Regions from separate parts of the Lysinibacillus sp. NPDC048646 genome, predicted to be linked through region 1. Evidence: riboswitches for the same ligand, from Rfam matches in the RefSeq annotation. Region 1 holds a riboswitch; each other region holds the start of a gene.

The links. Region 1 has a riboswitch for lysine ahead of ACQKII_RS13890 (transporter substrate-binding domain-containing protein). Riboswitches for the same ligand answer to the same signal wherever they lie in the genome.
Region 2: linked by a shared signal. The riboswitch ahead of ACQKII_RS16010 (aspartate kinase) and the one ahead of ACQKII_RS13890 (transporter substrate-binding domain-containing protein) in region 1 are both predicted to bind lysine.
Region 3: linked by a shared signal. The riboswitch ahead of ACQKII_RS20735 (amino acid permease) and the one ahead of ACQKII_RS13890 (transporter substrate-binding domain-containing protein) in region 1 are both predicted to bind lysine.

Annotation. Positions count from the first base shown of each region.
Region 1 covers NZ_JBNNLZ010000012.1:32,758-38,712, reverse strand. Annotated here, with positions in the region: gene ACQKII_RS13900 (2-oxoglutarate dehydrogenase E1 component) at 1-425, shown strand, start outside; gene odhB (2-oxoglutarate dehydrogenase complex dihydrolipoyllysine-residue succinyltransferase) at 521-1,744, shown strand; lysine riboswitch at 1,970-2,155, shown strand; gene ACQKII_RS13890 (transporter substrate-binding domain-containing protein) at 2,275-3,126, shown strand; gene ACQKII_RS13885 (amino acid ABC transporter permease) at 3,326-4,051, shown strand; gene ACQKII_RS13880 (amino acid ABC transporter ATP-binding protein) at 4,064-4,795, shown strand; gene ACQKII_RS13875 (DUF6501 family protein) at 5,382-5,579, shown strand; gene ACQKII_RS13870 (toxic anion resistance protein) at 5,672-5,955, opposite strand, start outside.
Region 2 covers NZ_JBNNLZ010000015.1:69,690-75,644, forward strand. Annotated here, with positions in the region: gene uvrC (excinuclease ABC subunit UvrC) at 1-1,346, shown strand, start outside; lysine riboswitch at 1,388-1,566, shown strand; gene ACQKII_RS16010 (aspartate kinase) at 1,947-3,173, shown strand; gene ACQKII_RS16015 (YslB family protein) at 3,314-3,748, opposite strand; gene ACQKII_RS16020 (succinate dehydrogenase cytochrome b558 subunit) at 4,020-4,634, shown strand; gene sdhA (succinate dehydrogenase flavoprotein subunit) at 4,699-5,955, shown strand, end outside.
Region 3 covers NZ_JBNNLZ010000027.1:1,591-7,545, forward strand. Annotated here, with positions in the region: gene ACQKII_RS20725 (nitric oxide synthase oxygenase) at 1-774, shown strand, start outside; gene ACQKII_RS20730 (CynX/NimT family MFS transporter) at 815-2,020, opposite strand; lysine riboswitch at 2,200-2,376, shown strand; gene ACQKII_RS20735 (amino acid permease) at 2,580-4,043, shown strand; gene ACQKII_RS20740 (Nramp family divalent metal transporter) at 4,424-5,689, opposite strand; gene ACQKII_RS20745 (hypothetical protein) at 5,783-5,908, shown strand.

The DNA of each region.
Region 1 (5,955 bases):
CATTCCAAGAAGTAATCGAGCAACCAGGCTTAGGTGCAAAAACTAAATCTGTAGAACGTATTTTACTAGGTACTGGTAAAGTAATGATTGATTTAGCAGACCGCATAAAAGATGGAGAAGGCTTCGATCACATACACATTGTACGTGTAGAACAACTTTACCCATTCCCATCAGCGCAAGTAGCTGATATTATAGCTAAGTACCCAAATACAAAAGAGATTGCTTGGGTACAAGAAGAGCCTAAAAATCAAGGTGCTTGGAATTACGCATTAGAAACATTATATGAACTTTCTGAAGGTAAAAAACTTCGTTATGTAGGTCGTCCTGCAATGAGTTCGACTTCAGAAGGCGATGCAGATTCTCATAAAGCAGCTCAGGCAGCAATTATTGATGAAGCAGTTGCTGAATCGGTAAAAGTGAAATAATCATATAGTTATTACTGAAAGCTGGGCTATTTGCCTTAGGCGGTAGCCCTTTTATGTGCATACTTTATGCACGTTAATCAAAGGAGGAAATGAAAGTGGCTGAAATTAAAGTCCCTGAGTTAGCAGAATCGATTACAGAAGGTAGTATTGCACAGTGGGTAAAAAAAGTGGGCGACCGCATTGAAAAAGGTGAATTCATCGTTGAACTTGAAACAGATAAAGTAAACGCTGAAATCATTTCTGAAGAAGCGGGTGTGTTAACACAAATTTTAGCTGAAGAAGGCGATACTGTTCTTGTTGGTCAAGTTATCGCAGTTGTAGAAGCTGGCGAAGGTGCAGCTCCTGCTCCAACAGCAGCAGCAACACCTGCAGCACCACAAGCAGCTCCTGCCCCTGTAGCAGCAGCTCCAGTTGTAGAAGAAACTTCTGGTGAGCGTGTAATCGCATCTCCAGCAGCTCGTAAACTTGCGCGTGAAAAAGGCATTGACCTTGCTGCTGTATCTCCAGTAGACCCACAAGGCCGTGTACGTGTACAAGATGTTGCAGCTCATGGTACAGCACCAGTGGCAACACCACAAGCAGCTCCTGCAGCACCTAAAGCAGTGGTAGCTGTGGACGAATCACGAGTGACAGTTGAAAAAATGAGCCGTCGTCGTCAAACAATCGCAAAACGTTTACTTGAAGTTAAGCAATCAACAGCTATGCTAACAACATTTAACGAAGTCGACATGACGAACGTTATGGCATTACGTTCTCGTAAAAAAGATCAATTCTTTGAATCAACTGGCTCTAAACTTGGATTCATGTCATTCTTCACAAAAGCAGTAGTTGCAGCGCTTAAAAAATACCCATATGTGAACGCACAAATTGCTGGTGATGAAATTCACTTAAACAACTTCTATGATATCGGTGTAGCTGTATCAACGGAAGAAGGTTTAGTAGTACCAGTTGTACGTGATGCTGACCGTAAAAACTTTGCTGAAATTGAAGATTCAATTGCAGACTTGGCGAAAAAAGCACGCGACAAAAAATTAGGTTTAAGCGACCTATCTGGTGGGTCATTCACAATCACTAATGGCGGTGTATTCGGCTCATTAATGTCAACACCAATTATGAACGGTACACAAGCAGCGATTCTTGGAATGCACTCTATTAAAAAACGCCCTGTTGAAGTTGATGGAGAAGTAGCTATCCGTCCAATGATGTATCTAGCGTTATCTTACGATCACCGTATTATCGATGGTAAAGATTCTGTAGGTTTCCTTAAAACTGTTAAAGAATTACTTGAAAATCCAGAAGATTTATTGTTGAATTCTTAATAATAGTAGTATACTCCTCCATCACTTTGGAGGAGTTTTTTATCATGGATGAGTAAATATATGGTATTTTTTTAACTAACAACATTTGGATATAATAGAAAAATACTAGAAAATATCCGTTGGAATTAAAACATTAGTCTGAAAAATGATAAAACTTTCTTGACGCATAGACTATTTTTATAGTAGTATCTAATTATCAATTAAATAAACAAACCTCACGTTCCTTTGTGAGGTAGAGGCGCGATATTTATTAGTTCATTGTTGAGTTTAAGCAAGCGAGGACGCAATGGAGAAGGAAATGTCGCCGAAGTATAAAAGGAGCTCATACTTTTATGCTGGGTCTGCAGTGAATAAGTGCAGGACTGTCCTAGTAGATATAATTCCAGTTTACTAGGTTGTGCTATCTCGGATACATGGAAATTATAGTGAGGATTTGGGCAACTGTCAATAAAGGTACGACCTAAGTTCTGAACTTAGGTCGTTTTTTTGTACAGTTGCTTTATTTTTTTACAGAAAAGGGGGAGTTTTACATGAAAAGAAAATGGTTGTTATTTATGTTAGCCGCTATGACTGCAATTTTATTAGCTGCATGTGGTACTAGCGACAAAAAAGATAAGACGACTGGAGATGCTGGTACAGATGAAGAAGGTGGCGAATTCCGTGTAGGGATGGAAGCTGGCTATCCTCCATTCAATTGGACACAGCAAGGTGATGCAAATGGTGCTGTGAAAATCGCTGATAATGCTGAATATGCAGGCGGTTATGATGTACAAATGGCGAAAAAAATGGCTGAAGGTTTAGGAAAAGAATTAGTAATTGTGAAACTTGAGTGGGACGGTCTAGTGCCAGCTTTACAATCAAATAAAATTGATGCCATTGTAGCGGGGATGTCTCCTACAAAGGAACGTAAAGAAACAATTGACTTCACAGAAAACTACTATACATCAGATTTTGTTATGGTTATTAAAAAGGGTAGTAAATATGAAAATGCCAAATCAATCCAAGACTTTTCTGGTGCAAAGGTTACATCTCAATTAAATACTTCTAACTACGAAGTTATCGATCAAATCAAAGGCGTTAACAAACAAACAGCAATGGAAAACTTCTCAGCAATGCGTGTGGCGTTACAAGCTGGAAAAATCGATGGCTATGTAGCTGAACGTCCAGAAGGTATTTCAGCTGCAGCTGCAAATGAAAACTTTGCATTTGTGTCATTTGAAGAAGGATTTGATACAGATATCTCAAATACGTCTATTGCAGTTGGTTTACGTAAAGGTGATGCTAATTTAGATAAAATCAACGAAATCCTAAAAGGTATTTCTGAAGATGATCGACAAAAAATTATGGAAGATGCAATTCTTCAACAACCAGCAGCACAATAATATGGATGCACGGGCTAATCAGTAGCCCGTGTAATCTATCTTTACTTCTATTCAGTGAATCCACATTGAATAAGTAGTAATGTCTTGGGTAATTGTCACATAATTTGAAAGAAGCATGCACAATTCAAATTTAAGACTCGATTAAGACCAGGGCATAAATGATATGAACAAGCAACAAGAAGTTGTTAGGAGGAGCATCATGAGTTTTGAATGGATTATTTCTATAATAGAAAACAACTGGCAAATGTTTTTACGGGGCGCTTATTATACGTTACTTATTTCAACAATTAGTACAATTATTGGTGCATTCATCGGATTTTTCATCGGAATTATGCATACCATTCCGACACGTAAAAAGAGCGTAAAGCATTACATTTTAAAGCTTTTAAACTTTATACTGACATGCTACGTTGAGTTTTTCCGTGGTACACCAATGATTGTACAAGCAATGGTGGTATATTACGGATTAGATATTGCTTTTGGTATTGATATGCACTTTATTACAGCTGGTATTTTAGTAGTTTCGCTCAACACGGGTGCATACATGGCTGAAATCGTGCGTGGTGGGATTGTCTCTGTTGATAGAGGACAGTACGAGGCAGCATCTGCAATTGGTATGAATCATTTCCAAATTATGATGCATGTCGTATTACCACAAGTTGCTCGTAATATTTTGCCTGCTACAGGTAATCAATTAATCATGAATATTAAAGATACAGCGGTATTAAATGTTATTGGTGTTACGGAATTATTCTTTCAAACAAAATCTGTTGCCGGCAATAATTTCCGATATTTTGAATCGTTCTTCGTCGCATGTGTGCTGTACTTTATCATGACATTTACAGCATCTCGTATTTTACTATATGTAGAAAAAAGACTTGATGGCCCAGATGCTTATCAAAAAGAACAGAAAGAGACATTATAGGGGGACGCACAAATGGCAGTCATTCAAATTGAACATTTAAGTAAATCATTTGGACGTAACCAAGTGTTAAAAGATGTGAATTTTCAGGTAGAAAAGGGAGAGGTAGTTTGTTTAATCGGTTCTTCAGGATCAGGCAAATCAACACTACTTCGTTGTATTAATTTACTGGAAATACCAAGTGGTGGCGAAATTATCTTCAAGGGCGAAAATATTTTAGATGAGAAGCACAATATTCAAAAATATCGTACACATTTAGGCATGGTGTTCCAGCAGTTTAATTTATTTAATAATCATAATGTCCTTAAAAACTGTACAGTTGGTCAAATAAAGGTGTTAAAACGCTCGAAAGAGGAAGCGGAGAAAACGGCTTTAAAATACCTTGAAATCGTTGGTATGGCGCAATATGTTAATGCGAAGCCTCGTCAGCTATCGGGTGGCCAAAAGCAACGTGTCGCAATTGCACGTGCTCTATCCATGAATCCTGAAGTAATGCTATTTGACGAACCGACTTCAGCACTTGATCCAGAAATGGTAGGCGAAGTATTGAAAGTAATGCGTCAATTAGCCGATGCGGGCAATACAATGCTTATCGTGACACATGAAATGGAGTTTGCGAAGGAAGTTGCAGATCGTGTCGTATTCATGGATAAAGGTGTCATTGTAGAAGAGGGCTCACCATCTAAAGTATTAGTAAATCCAGAACACGAACGAACAAAAGAGTTCTTAAAACGAACTTTGAAATAAAGTGAAAGTTTTCATCGGATGTTGTCAAGGGATAACCAATACCTCGGTGCCGATTTAGCGAGACGGGTAACATGAAAAATATGAATAAGTGAGCCGTTTTACAGGCTCACTTATTTTCTAGAATTCCATTCTGAATACAAAACAAAGCAAATCACAAATGCAATAGCAATGATAAAAAACCATTGCGGTACACCACCAAAGCTCATTAACAAACACCTCTTGTATGAATTGTATCAGGTTTAAATGGACATGCAAACAGTCTTTGCAGACAAAATATGAACTTCTATGGTTTTTTTCTCCACAAAAGCACGAAAATCGTATAAAATAGAGTGAAACATAATCGATGGGGTATTATTCATCACTCCAGCGATTATATTTAGGAACTTAGGTGAAGAACGCCACATCCGGTGGCACCACCTACGTGACCAACATCTTGTTGGCCAGAACCAATTCGGTACTAAGGGGTGTTTGATTGCCCAGTTCGAAGTATTACTCATACTTCGTGTTAAGTGAGCACTGAACACTCATTCGTGCAGGATAAAAATTTGACGTTAGCCAAGTGCTAGTAAAGAGAGGTAAAGAGATTATGTTACATTTAAAATGGAAAGATGCACCAACACTACGCACAGTCACTTGCAAACATACTAATGCATCAAAATACTTAGTTTCAAACGTATTAACAGTAGGAAAAGAATATGAAATAAAAAATGAAACAGAAGAATTCTTATTCATTATCGACAATACTGGGAATATTGGCGGATACTATAAAGATTATTTTGGATGAGTAAATAAGAAGGGGTGTCTCAAATTTAATGTTGAGACACCCCTTCTTTCTATTTAAGGTGTATATGCACTTATGATGATTACGTTGCGCTACTATCTCTTCAGTTCAGTTACATCCTGGAGCTGCTGCTTTTCTTTTTCTGTCGCTGTATGCAGTGCAAAGACATCTTGAATAGCTGATCGAAGCTCGCGTTGTGTTTCTTTAAACTTCGTTACCTGTTGTTCAAAGCTAGAGCTAGTAATGCGATCATTTGTACGTGCCAGTCTTTCCTCTAGTTGTGCATAATGATTATCCATATTCATCGATAACATCATTGCCAGTTGATTTTTCCAAAGTGGAATCAGTGTGACAATTGAAAATTCAATTTTTTCTGCGA
Region 2 (5,955 bases), on a different contig from region 1:
GAAAATGTGTGCAATTACCGTCCAAGGTCTGCTTGTACTATCATATGGGGCAATGCTTAGCACCCTGTGTGAAAGATATTGATGCACAGATTTATCACGACCTGATTGAGGAAATGACGAAGTTTTTAAATGGCGGCGTTGAAACAGTTAAAAAAGAGCTTGAAGTGAAAATGCTTGCAGCTGCTGAACACTTAGAGTTTGAACGAGCAAAGGAATTTCGCGATCAAATTACTCATATTGATACAGTCATGCAAAAGCAAAAAATTGTGTCAAGTGATACGACAAACCGAGATGTATTCGGCTATGCGGTAGAAAAGGGTTGGATGTGTGTACAGGTCTTTTTTGTGCGACAGGGTAAACTGATTGAGCGAGATGTTTCAATTTTCCCAATTTATCAGGATGCGGAGGAAGAGTTTTTAACATTTGTTGGGCGGTTTTATGAGAAGCTTGAACATATTAAACCGAAAGAAATTTTTATTCCGCAGTCCATTGATGCAACAATTTTAACGGAATTACTAGATGTGAAGGTGCTTACGCCAAAGCGCGGACAGAAAAAAGAACTAGTTGATTTGGCTACAAAAAATGCGGAGATTGCTGTTACGGCTAAGTTTCAACTCATTGAACGACAAGAGGAGCGAACGATAGGTGCATGTGAGGCACTCGGTGAAGCGATGGGCATATCAACCCCACTGCGCATTGAGGCATTTGATAATAGTCATATGCACGGCACAGATGCTGTCTCGGCAATGGTTGTATTTGTTGACGGAAAACCAGCTAAGAAAGAATATCGTAAGTACAAAACACGCACAGCTGCCAAGCATGATGACTATGGGGCAATGCAGGAAGTGATTCGTCGCCGTTACACTAGGGTATTAAAGGAAGGCTTGCCATTGCCCGATTTAGTACTAATTGACGGTGGTAAAGGTCAAATGGAAGTTGCGCGAGAAGTGCTAGAAGATGAGCTTGGCCTTGTCATGCCAATTGCTGGCTTAGCGAAAGATGACAAGCACAATACATCACAGCTTTTATTTGGGGGTCCGCCAGAGGTTATAGCATTAAAACGAACGAGTGACGGATTTTATTTATTACAACGCATTCAAGATGAGGTCCATCGCTTTGCAATTACATTCCTCCGGCAACAACACGAGAAGCATGCGATCCAATCGGTACTCGATGAAATTGAGGGCATTGGACCGAAGAGAAAGCAACAGCTGCTAAAGCATTTTGGTTCGGTGAAGAAAATACGAGAGGCGAGTGAGCTCGCATTACAAGAAGCAGGCATGCCCGTCCATTTAGCTAACAATATTTATGCTTATTTTCAGCAACAAGCATTGTCAAAGGACTAGACATATGCTAACGTAAATATTAATAGAATATTCACTATTTTAGTGATGATAGAGGTGCAAGGTTTAATAGTAGCACATTGGAGGGTGGACAAACCCTTTGAGGATGTGTGAAAGGGAAGCTTGCCGAAGTGAAGTATCGTTGTTTCCGATACTTTGCTGGTTTTGCATTTAAGAGATGTAAGACTGTCGATTCTTGAGGTTTCGGAGAGCTATCACACATGCGCAAGCTTTCATATTGTACATGTTGCAGGCAGCTTTCACGTTAAGTGAGGGCTGTCTTTTTGATGTTCTAAGGACGATTTTTTTATATTATTCAGTTTTTTATTTATCAAGGTGAGTGATGAATGCCAAAACGTTTTACTATACAACGGTGATACCGTTTGTGGATCTTAGGCTAACAGCGCTTCCTCCTACTGCAATCTACGCGAAAGTGAAGTGGTAACGTAGCGGCAGCGGCGATGCTAAAGTGACCAACTTCGTGTTGGCTAATGCCTCGGATGGATGTCGCGGGTTTTGAAAGTCGTGAATTGTGTTCGTGCAATCCACAATAAATATACAGTTACGCCGAGGTGTAATTGAGTTAGAAGGAGAATGATAACGATGGCGAAAATTGTACTAAAATTTGGTGGTCCGGCGATAGCGTCAACTGATTGTATTCGGGAGGTCGCGAAAAAGGCAATTGCCGAAAAAAAGCGGGGGCTTGATGTAGTGGTTGTGACAGCAGCTATGGGGCATACGACCAAGGAATTAGCAAAAATGGCTCACGATTTATCGGACGATGCTTCAAAGCGTGAACTAGACGTGCTTTTTTCAACGAGCTCACAAGTAGCAAGTGCGTTATTCGCCATTGCTCTTCAGGAAGTAGGCTACGATGCGGTGTCATTAACCGGTTGGCAGGCAGGTATACAAACTGATGCCAAGCACCGCAACGCACGTATCGAAGAAATTGATGTTAAGCGTATTGAAAAACATTTTGAGCAGGGGCAAATTGTTGTGGTTGCTGGTGAACAAGGCATTGATGATGGTCAGAACATTACATCACTTGGTAAAGGTGGGGCGGAAACGACAGCGGTTGCCATCGCTGCAGCTATTCATGCTGAACGAGTAGATATTTTCACGAATGTAGACGGGGTTTATACTGCTGACCCACGTCATATTTTAGCAGCACAAAAGTTAAAGGAAATCTCTTATGATGAAATGTTAGAATTATCAAATTTAGGCTCACATATTTTACATCCACATGCAGTGGAGCTAGCGAAAAAGTTCCAAATCCCTGTTATTATTCGTTCGAGCATGGAGGACATAACAGGAACCTTATTAAAGGAGGAAGTTGAAATGGAAAAAAATTTAATCGTTCGTGGTGTTGCTTTCGAATCAGACATTATTCGCTTAACCGTCGGGTATGATGCCTATTCAGATGCGTCATTAGCAGATATATTTGCAGTATTGGCAGAGAATCGCATAAATGTTGATATTATTGTACAAGCCATTATTGATGGCTTGAAGCCGTCAGTATCGTTTTCGATTTTGAAAGAGGAATTTGCAGAGGCTCTAAACGTTCTAGAAAATAGTAAATTATCATTGGGTTTTAGCTTTGCTGATTTTGAAGTTGGTTTAGCGAAAGTATCGATTATCGGTTCAGGTATGGCGTCCAATCCAGGTGTTGCTGCACGTATGTTTGATTGTTTACGTCGTGAAGGCATCCCCGTGAAAATGGTAAGTACCTCGGAAATTAAGGTTTCCGTTGTTGTACCCCAGGATGATATGATTCATGCAGCTAATGCCTTACATGCGGAATTTAATTTAGCAGAAGCGCTTCAAGTTTAAGAATGGTCGAGTGACAGAATTCAATATCACAGCCTGTATGTTTACAACAATTTTTAACTTTGGGCGTAACTTCCGATAGGCTCAAATGTAAAATAACAAAGGATTGCCATTCACAATTTAGGAATGGCAATCCTTTTTCGTTACTCTGTCGGAATAGTGTTCATGATACGTTCTTTCACATCCCACTTGACGGTAAACATGACGAGCTGATGCTTTTCACGTTTTTCATCGTAGCACTCAGTCAAATAGCCTTTTGCTTGCTGGATCTGCTCAGCTATAAATCCTGCTTCAAGTCGAAAGCTTCGATTTTTAAGTTGTAAAAGTGCAGGCTCATTTGTTAAATGGAAGATACGTCCATCCTTCGATTCTTTCGTAAGTTCTAGAGTACCCCAGCAGGCATCTGCGAAAAATGCGATAATTTCTTCTTGACTTTTGCATGGGAACTTCCGAGCAAGCTCTTTTCCAGCCCAATAAAGCACGTCATCTTCATGTTTACCAAGGATGGAAGATAGAATATGATCGCGAATTATCTCATATCCAAATGATGAGATTGTAGGAGATGGAGTATTTAACATTGATATCCTTCTTTCTTAGAATTTTCTTATAATTTAGGGGTGTTAATGTAAAGATGGATTTTTCGAGAAAAAATGACGCACCATGTACTAGATTATTACTTTAATAAGGACTGTTAAAAACTCCGAGTTACCTTGACGCTCGTAGCTCTTGAGAGTACAATAAACATGTCATAATATTGTACCATGATGAAATACACAGTCAATGAAGTTTCATTTACAAAATGGTGACTTCTTTGTTGTGCTATTTTAAGTACTAAGGGGGGTAACAGTCTTGTCGAAAGATCGAGAGTTTTTATGGCGCCGCTTACATTCTCTACTTGGTGTCATTCCAGTAGGTTTGTTTTTGGCGTTCCACTTATCATTGAACCTCACTGCTGTTGGCGGTGAAGAAGCTTACAATGATGCAACAGGGAAAATGGAATTAGTTCCACATTCTCTATTGTTACTAATGGAATGGGTAATTATTTATATTCCATTAATGTTCCACGCTTTTTATGGTGTGTTCATTGCTTTTACAGCTACACCAAATACAGGCCGTTTTAGCACATACCGTAACTGGATGTTCTCATTACAACGCTTCACGGGTGTATTCCTAGTGATTTTCATTGCATGGCATATTTTCCAAACACGTATTCAAAAAGCACTTGGAACGCAAGTTGAATATGACATGATGGCAGAAATTGTTGCAAATCCCTTCATGCTTGGATTCTACATTGTTGGTATTTTATCAGCAACTTTCCACTTAGCAAATGGGTTATGGTCATTCTTAGTAAGCTGGGGTATTATACAATCTCCTCAGTCTCAAAAGATTGCTACTTATGTAACAAACATTATTTTCGTAATTCTAAGTGTTATGGGTGTGGCTGCAATTTTAGCTTTTGTGTAAGTACGTGAAAACTAAAAGAGGACATGCAATCATTGCAATTTTTTAAGAGGAGTGAGAAATAATCATGGCGAAAAGCAAAATAATTGTTGTCGGCGGCGGTCTAGCCGGTCTGATGGCAACGATTAAAGCAGCTGAAGTTGGTACTGAAGTTGATTTATTCTCATTAGTTCCTGTAAAACGCTCACACTCTGTATGTGCGCAAGGCGGGATTAATGGAGCGGTTAATACGAAAGGTGAAGGGGATTCTCCTTGGATTCACTTTGACGATACAGTATACGGTGGGGACTTCCTAGCGAATCAACCACCAGTTAAGGGTATGTGTGATGCAGCCCCTGGTATTATTCACTTAATGGACCGTATGGGTGTAATGTTCAACCGTACACCAGAAGGTTTACTTGACTTCCGTCGTTTCGGTGGAACTTTAATGCACCGTACAGCCTTCTCTGGTGCAACAACTGGTCAGCAATTACTATACGCACTAGACGAGCAAGTTCGTTCTCATGAAGTAGCTGGTTTAGTTAATAAATATGAGCACTGGGAATTCCTTGGTGCAATAGTCGATCCTGACGGCGTTTGTCGTGGTATCGTTGCGCAAGATATGCGTACAGAAGAAATTAAATCATTCCGCGCAGATGCTGTAATCATGGCGACTGGTGGCCCTGGTATTATCTTCGGTAAAACAACAAACTCTGTTATCAATACAGGTTCTGCTGCTTCTATCGTTTACCAACAAGGTGCTTCATACGCGAATGGCGAATTCATTCAAATTCACCCAACAGCAATTCCTGGGGACGACAAAAACCGTCTAATGTCAGAATCTGCTCGTGGTGAAGGTGGACGTATTTGGACTTACAAAGACGGTAAACCTTGGTACTTCTTAGAAGAAAAATATCCTGCATATGGTAACTTAGTACCACGTGATATTGCAACACGTGAAATTTTTGACGTTTGTGTAAACCAAAAACTTGGTATCAACGGTGAAAACATGGTATACCTAGATCTTTCTCATAAAGATCCACATGAATTAGATGTTAAACTGGGTGGTATTATTGAAATCTATGAAAAATTCGTAGGCGATGATCCACGTAAATTACCAATGAAAATTTTCCCTGCAGTTCACTACTCAATGGGTGGATTATGGGTTGACTACAGCCAAATGACTGAAATTCCTGGCCTATTTGCTGCAGGTGAATGTGATTACTCTCAACATGGTGCAAACCGTCTTGGTGCAAACTCATTATTATCTGCTATTTATGGTGGTATGGTTGCTGGTCCAAACGCTGTAGATTACGTAAAACATCTTAAAAAGCATGCTGAAGAT
Region 3 (5,955 bases), on a different contig from region 1:
GCAACAAATGATGGGAAAATCCGGCCGACGATTACGGTGTTTGCATCACAACGTGTGCGTATATGGAATCATCAGCTTATTCGTTATGCAGGTTATGAAACCGAGGAAGGGATCATTGGTGATTCACATTCCATTGCTTTTACAAAAATATGTAAATCACTAGGCTGGCAAGGTGAGGGAACGGCGTTTGACGTACTGCCTCTTATTGTGCAGGTGGATAATCGTGCACCACAGGTATTTACAATCCCACATGAATATATATTAGAGGTGTCAATTCGTCACCCAGAAAATTCTAAGGTCGAGGGGCTTGACTTAAAATGGTATGCTGTACCAATTATATCGAGCATGCGCTTCCAAATGGCGGGAATCGATTTTCAAGCGGCACCATTTAATGGTTGGTATATGGGCACAGAAATAGGTGCACGCAATTTAGCTGATCAAGACCGCTATAATATGCTACCAGCGATAGCAGAAATTTTTGGTCTTGATATGACAAAGCAGGTATCACTATGGAAAGATCGTGCTTTAGTTGAGTTGAATATTGCAGTGCTTCATTCCTTTAAAGAAAACGGTGTAAGCATTGTGGATCATCATACGGCAGCACAACAGTTTAAGTTGTTTGAAGAAGCAGAAGAGAAGGCAGGAAGAGATCTAACAGGTAACTGGGCGTGGCTAATTCCGCCCCTATCGCCTGCTGCAACACATATTTTTCACAAGCCTTATGTCAATGTTTACAATACGCCAAACTATTTTTATCAGAAGCCCCCTTATTAAATAGAAGAGGCAGCTCATCATAAGCAATGAGCTGCCCTATTTAATTTACATATTCATCCCTAGAGGCTCTCATAGAACAGAAGAAGAGTAGCGTTGCCACCACGACGAAGAGCCAGCCAGCGATGTTCCAGTCTCCAAATAAATCATGCAGATAACCAAATAAGATTGGTCCAACTGCTGCTAGTAAATAGCCAATAGATTGTGCAAAGCCTGATAAATCAGCTGCTTCGTAGGCCGTGCGTGTACGCAGAGTGAAGAACATCATCGCTAACGCGAATGAAGCTCCTCCGGCTAAGCCAAGAAGCACCATCCAAAGGACTGCAAGACTTGTCCATTCTATAACTAAACCAATAAAGCCGATTAAATAAAACGCTGTAAAAATTATGACCAGTGGGCGTTGGGATTTCATTTTGCTTGCAATAATAGGTACAACTAGCGCCATAGGTATCTGTGAAAACTGCATTGTTGAAAACATCCAACCAGCACGGTCGGCAGCGAGTCCTTGGGCAATATAAATTTCAGGTATCCATGCCGCCGTTGTATAAAATATGAGTGATTGTAACCCCATTGCCCCCGTTACAGCCCAAGTTACAGGTGATTTCCATAAAGGTATACGCGTTTTCGTAGATGCGACAGCAGGTTCAGGTTTATTTGATTTTAATTGTGGTATCCAAACCAAAATTGTAAAGGCAACTAGAATAAGAGCTACTGCGAGAGCTCCTTGCCAACCAAGAGAAGAATTGGCTACTGGATAACTAACACCAGCACCTACGCCTGCTGAAAGATTCATAGACACTGTGTAGAATGCCATTAGGAAACCAACGTGGTAAGGAAATTTCAGTTTCAGTAAACCTGGTATAAGCACATTACCAAAAGAAATCGCTACCCCAATTAGTATCGTTCCGAGAACGAGTAATGCAGTTGTACCAAGGGATCGAGTTACAATGCCAAATGCTAGTAAGATTGTTGATAAAAACAATGTCAATTCTAAACCTAATTTGCGTGCAACCACTGGGGCAAACGGTGATATAATCGCAAATGCTAATAATGGAATTGTTGTCAAAAAGCCGGCGAGTACATTGGAAATGCCAAGACCTTGACGAATGAAGGAAATAATTGGACCAACGACAGTTAATGGCATCCGTAATGTAGAAGCTATAAAAATAACACCGATGACAAGTAACAGAGTTTTTCCCTTCCAGCTAATTTTTTTGCTAGGATAAGTAGAATGTTCATTAGTTGCCAAAATAAGTCCTCCTTGATTTAAAACATTAATAATTCGAACAACTATACCACTTTACCGCACTATTAAAAATAGTAGAAAATTCACAAAATAATGAACATTATTATTGTTATTGAAATGTCAAAGGTCATATGATAGACTAAATAACATCATAAATTTAATAATTACATGCCTCATGTTTGTATTGAGGTAGAGGTCGCGGTGTTTATAAGTACGCTAACGGAAATGACAAGCATTAAAGATGTTAGCTGAAAGGAAATACCGCCGAAGTGTGAGGGGACTTGAAAACCTCATGCTGGGGCTGTTTCCGAAAGGAACAGAACTGTCACGTTGGAATGACGTGTTGCGCTATCATTTGAAAGAACTGGGGATTTACTTAGCCATCACAACGTTCATGTGATGGCGTTTTTTATTTCTATTTGGTATAAAATAGAATCTCCGCGGATTGATAGGACGCTTTTTACTGTGCCTGATTCGCAAGTGTTATGATGTGCGAAAACAATGGGTACAATTACGTCGAGGTGAATTTGGGTGCCTCTTATAAAAGGAAGGAAGCTTTAACGTGAGTGAAATAAAAGTGAATCAGCTTGGACATAAACCACCAAAGCTGAAAAAAGAATTAAAAAGTCGTCATATAACAATGATTTCGTTAGGCGGTACAATTGGTACTGGGCTATTTTTAGCTAGTGGTGGTGCCATTGCACAGGCAGGCCCTGGTGGAGCATTGCTTGCTTACGCCTTAATCGGCATTATGGTTTATTTTTTAATGACAAGCTTAGGGGAAATGGCTGCCTATATGCCATCCTCGGGGTCGTTTAGTACGTATGCAAGTAAGTTTGTAGATCCAGCTCTTGGTTTTGCACTTGGTTGGAATTACTGGTATAACTGGGCAATTACGATTGCAGCAGAAATTGCAGCTGTTTCATTAATTATGAAATACTGGTTCCCAGATAGCTCGTCAGCACTTTGGACGGTATTGTTTATTGCCATCGTACTATCATTTAATCTTTTATCAGTAAAAAGCTACGGTGAAAGTGAATATTGGTTTGCCATGATAAAGGTGGCAACGGTTATTATCTTCATTATTGTCAGTATTCTGATGATATTTGGTATTTTGGGTGGGCAAGCACCCGTAGGCTTCACAAATTTCTTTATTAGTGATGGTCCATTCCATGGTGGCTTCCTTGCTACATTTGGTATCTTCTTAGCAGCAGGATTCTCGTTCCAAGGGACTGAGCTACTCGGAATTACAGCGGGAGAAACAGACGATCCAGGAAAAAATATTCCTAAGGCCGTGAAATCTGTTTTCTGGCGTATTATTTTGTTCTACATTTTAGCGATTGCCGCAATCGGTATGCTTATTCCATTTACCGATGCACGTTTACTATCTGAAGATATTGCGGTTTCTCCATTTACACTCGTATTTGATCGATTAGGTATTGCCTTTGCAGCTTCACTGATGAATGCCATTATTTTAACAGCAATGCTTTCAGCGGGGAACTCAGGTCTATATGCATCATCTCGTATGCTATGGCAATTAGCAGTTGATGGGCATGCACCAAAAGTCTTCATGAAGTTAAGTCGTCGCGGGATTCCAATTTATGCTTTAATGGCGACATTAGCAGTAGGCAGTCTAGCATTTCTGGCGTCATTTTTTGGTGATGGGGTTGTCTATATATGGTTACTAAATGCCTCAGGTATGTCAGGCTTCATAGCATGGCTGGGTATCGCCTTTAGCCATTACCGTTTCCGTAGAGCTTTCGAGGCTCAAGGCTTAGATTTTAAATTACTACCCTATAAAGCGAAGCTATATCCATTTGGTCCGATTTTTGCGTTTACGGTTTGTATGATTGTTGTAGTTGGTCAAAACTACACAGCCTTTACAGGTGAAACGATTGACTGGTACGGCATGCTTGTATCCTACATTGGCATACCACTGTTTTTGGCATTATGGATTGGCTTTAAAGTGAAAAATAAAACAAAAATGATTCCACTTAAGGACTGTGATTTAACAGTGGAAAAATAAGAGATAGACAATGGAGCTATCCTGTAAGTCATTGTAATATGACTAACGGGTAGCTTTTTTTGTATGAAATAAAAAAATGCCTAATTTCTTATATATGGTAAGGTATTATAGATATGGAAGGTTATATTGACATTTCGAATAGATTTTATGAGTGGTAACGATTTGTGAAAAGTTTCTCTTAAGAAGAGGTGCACGTTATGCAAAAACATATATTAGCCATTCGTGAAATGGTGGAGAATTTTTTATTGATGGAGGGATTTGTCTAAGGGTGCCTGGCACACAAACAATTCGCGAACAATTCTGAATATTGAACGTTTCGGATACAAGATAATGCCAGGAACTTTAACAATTTTAAATTGTTAGAGCACCGGGCATTTTTTTTAAGCAAATATAGTCTCCCATAGTAAATATATATTTAACGCAACAACTATTACTACAACAATCCAACCTAGTCCTGTTGTTACACGATGATTGACAAGGCTGCCCATAATGTCCCGTTTACTTGTAAACATGACAAGGGGAACAAGAGCAAAAGCAATACCGAATGACAGAATGACTTGACTTAGAACAAGTGCGTAGGTTGCATTGACACCAGAGGCAATAATGGCGATTGGAGGAATCATAGTTATTGCACGGCGTAAGTACAATGGAATTTTTCTTCGAATAAAGCCCTGCATGACAACATCCCCTGCCAATGTCCCGACAGAAGAGCTTGCAAGCCCTGCAATGAGAAGTCCTAGACCGAAGGAGACTGCTGCCATCGGACCAAGTGCATCACGTAACCCATTATAGGCTATATCTAAATCCTCAACTACTAACCCTTGTGTATGGAACACAGCTGCTGCAATGATTAGCATACTCATATTAATCGCACCTGCAATTATCATTGCTATGACAATATCGATAAACTCGAAACGGAAAATACGGCGTTTTTCCGCTTCATTTCGTCCAACAATGCGGCTTTGCGTTAAGGAAGAATGTAAATATATCGCGTGTGGCATAACTGTTGCTCCTAGAATACCTGTTGCAAGTAATAGTGAGTCGACACCTTCAAATTGTGGTGTGAAAATCCCTATTGCTACATCGCTCCAATGCGGCTGTGCTAAAAATGTTTGGAACGCGAATGCTAATACGACGATTAACACCATGCCAGAAATGCCTGCTTCGAACGCTCTAAAACCCCTACGTTGCAATTCTAAAATAGCGAATGAGCCGACTGCTGTAATAAGGGCGGCAGGTAGCATCGGGATGTTAAACAATAAGTAAAGCCCGAGTGCTGCGCCAATAAATTCTGCAAGATCAGTTGCGATTATGACTAATTCAGCTTGTATCCATAAAAAGATTGATGTTTTTTTAGAAAAGTGTTCACGTGAGACTTCCGGTAAATTCTTTCCTGTCGCTATGCCTAACTTTGCGGATAAAGATTGAATAAGTACAGCCATTAAATTCGAGAATGCTATTACCCACAGTAGTAAATAGCCGTACTGGGAGCCAGCCGTAATATTTGTTGCAAAGTTGCCAGGATCTATATAGGCAACAGCTGCGATGAAAGCTGGCCCAAGGAAAGGCAGGATTCGTCTCCAGCCTTTAATGTCGCCAGCTAAAACCGCTTCAGCTGTCGGCCTTATACAGCGTTTATAAACCATAATGTTCCCTCATTTCAAAAAGTATCGCAAAAGAAATAAAGTTTCCTTAAGGAAAAATAAGATACTATTATTTTATTACTAGAAGTGAAAAATGTGAAGTTTTTTGCTCATTTTTCAAAAAAATCTTTAGACTGTAGAAAAATTTTATTTAATTTAGAAGAACTCCCTTCAAAGGCAGATGGTAAAGTCGTTGATGAGAGTTTCTATGCTTTGCTTTAAGGCATTTAAAGGACGACATGATCTGACGTAAATTTTCTCATCATTTT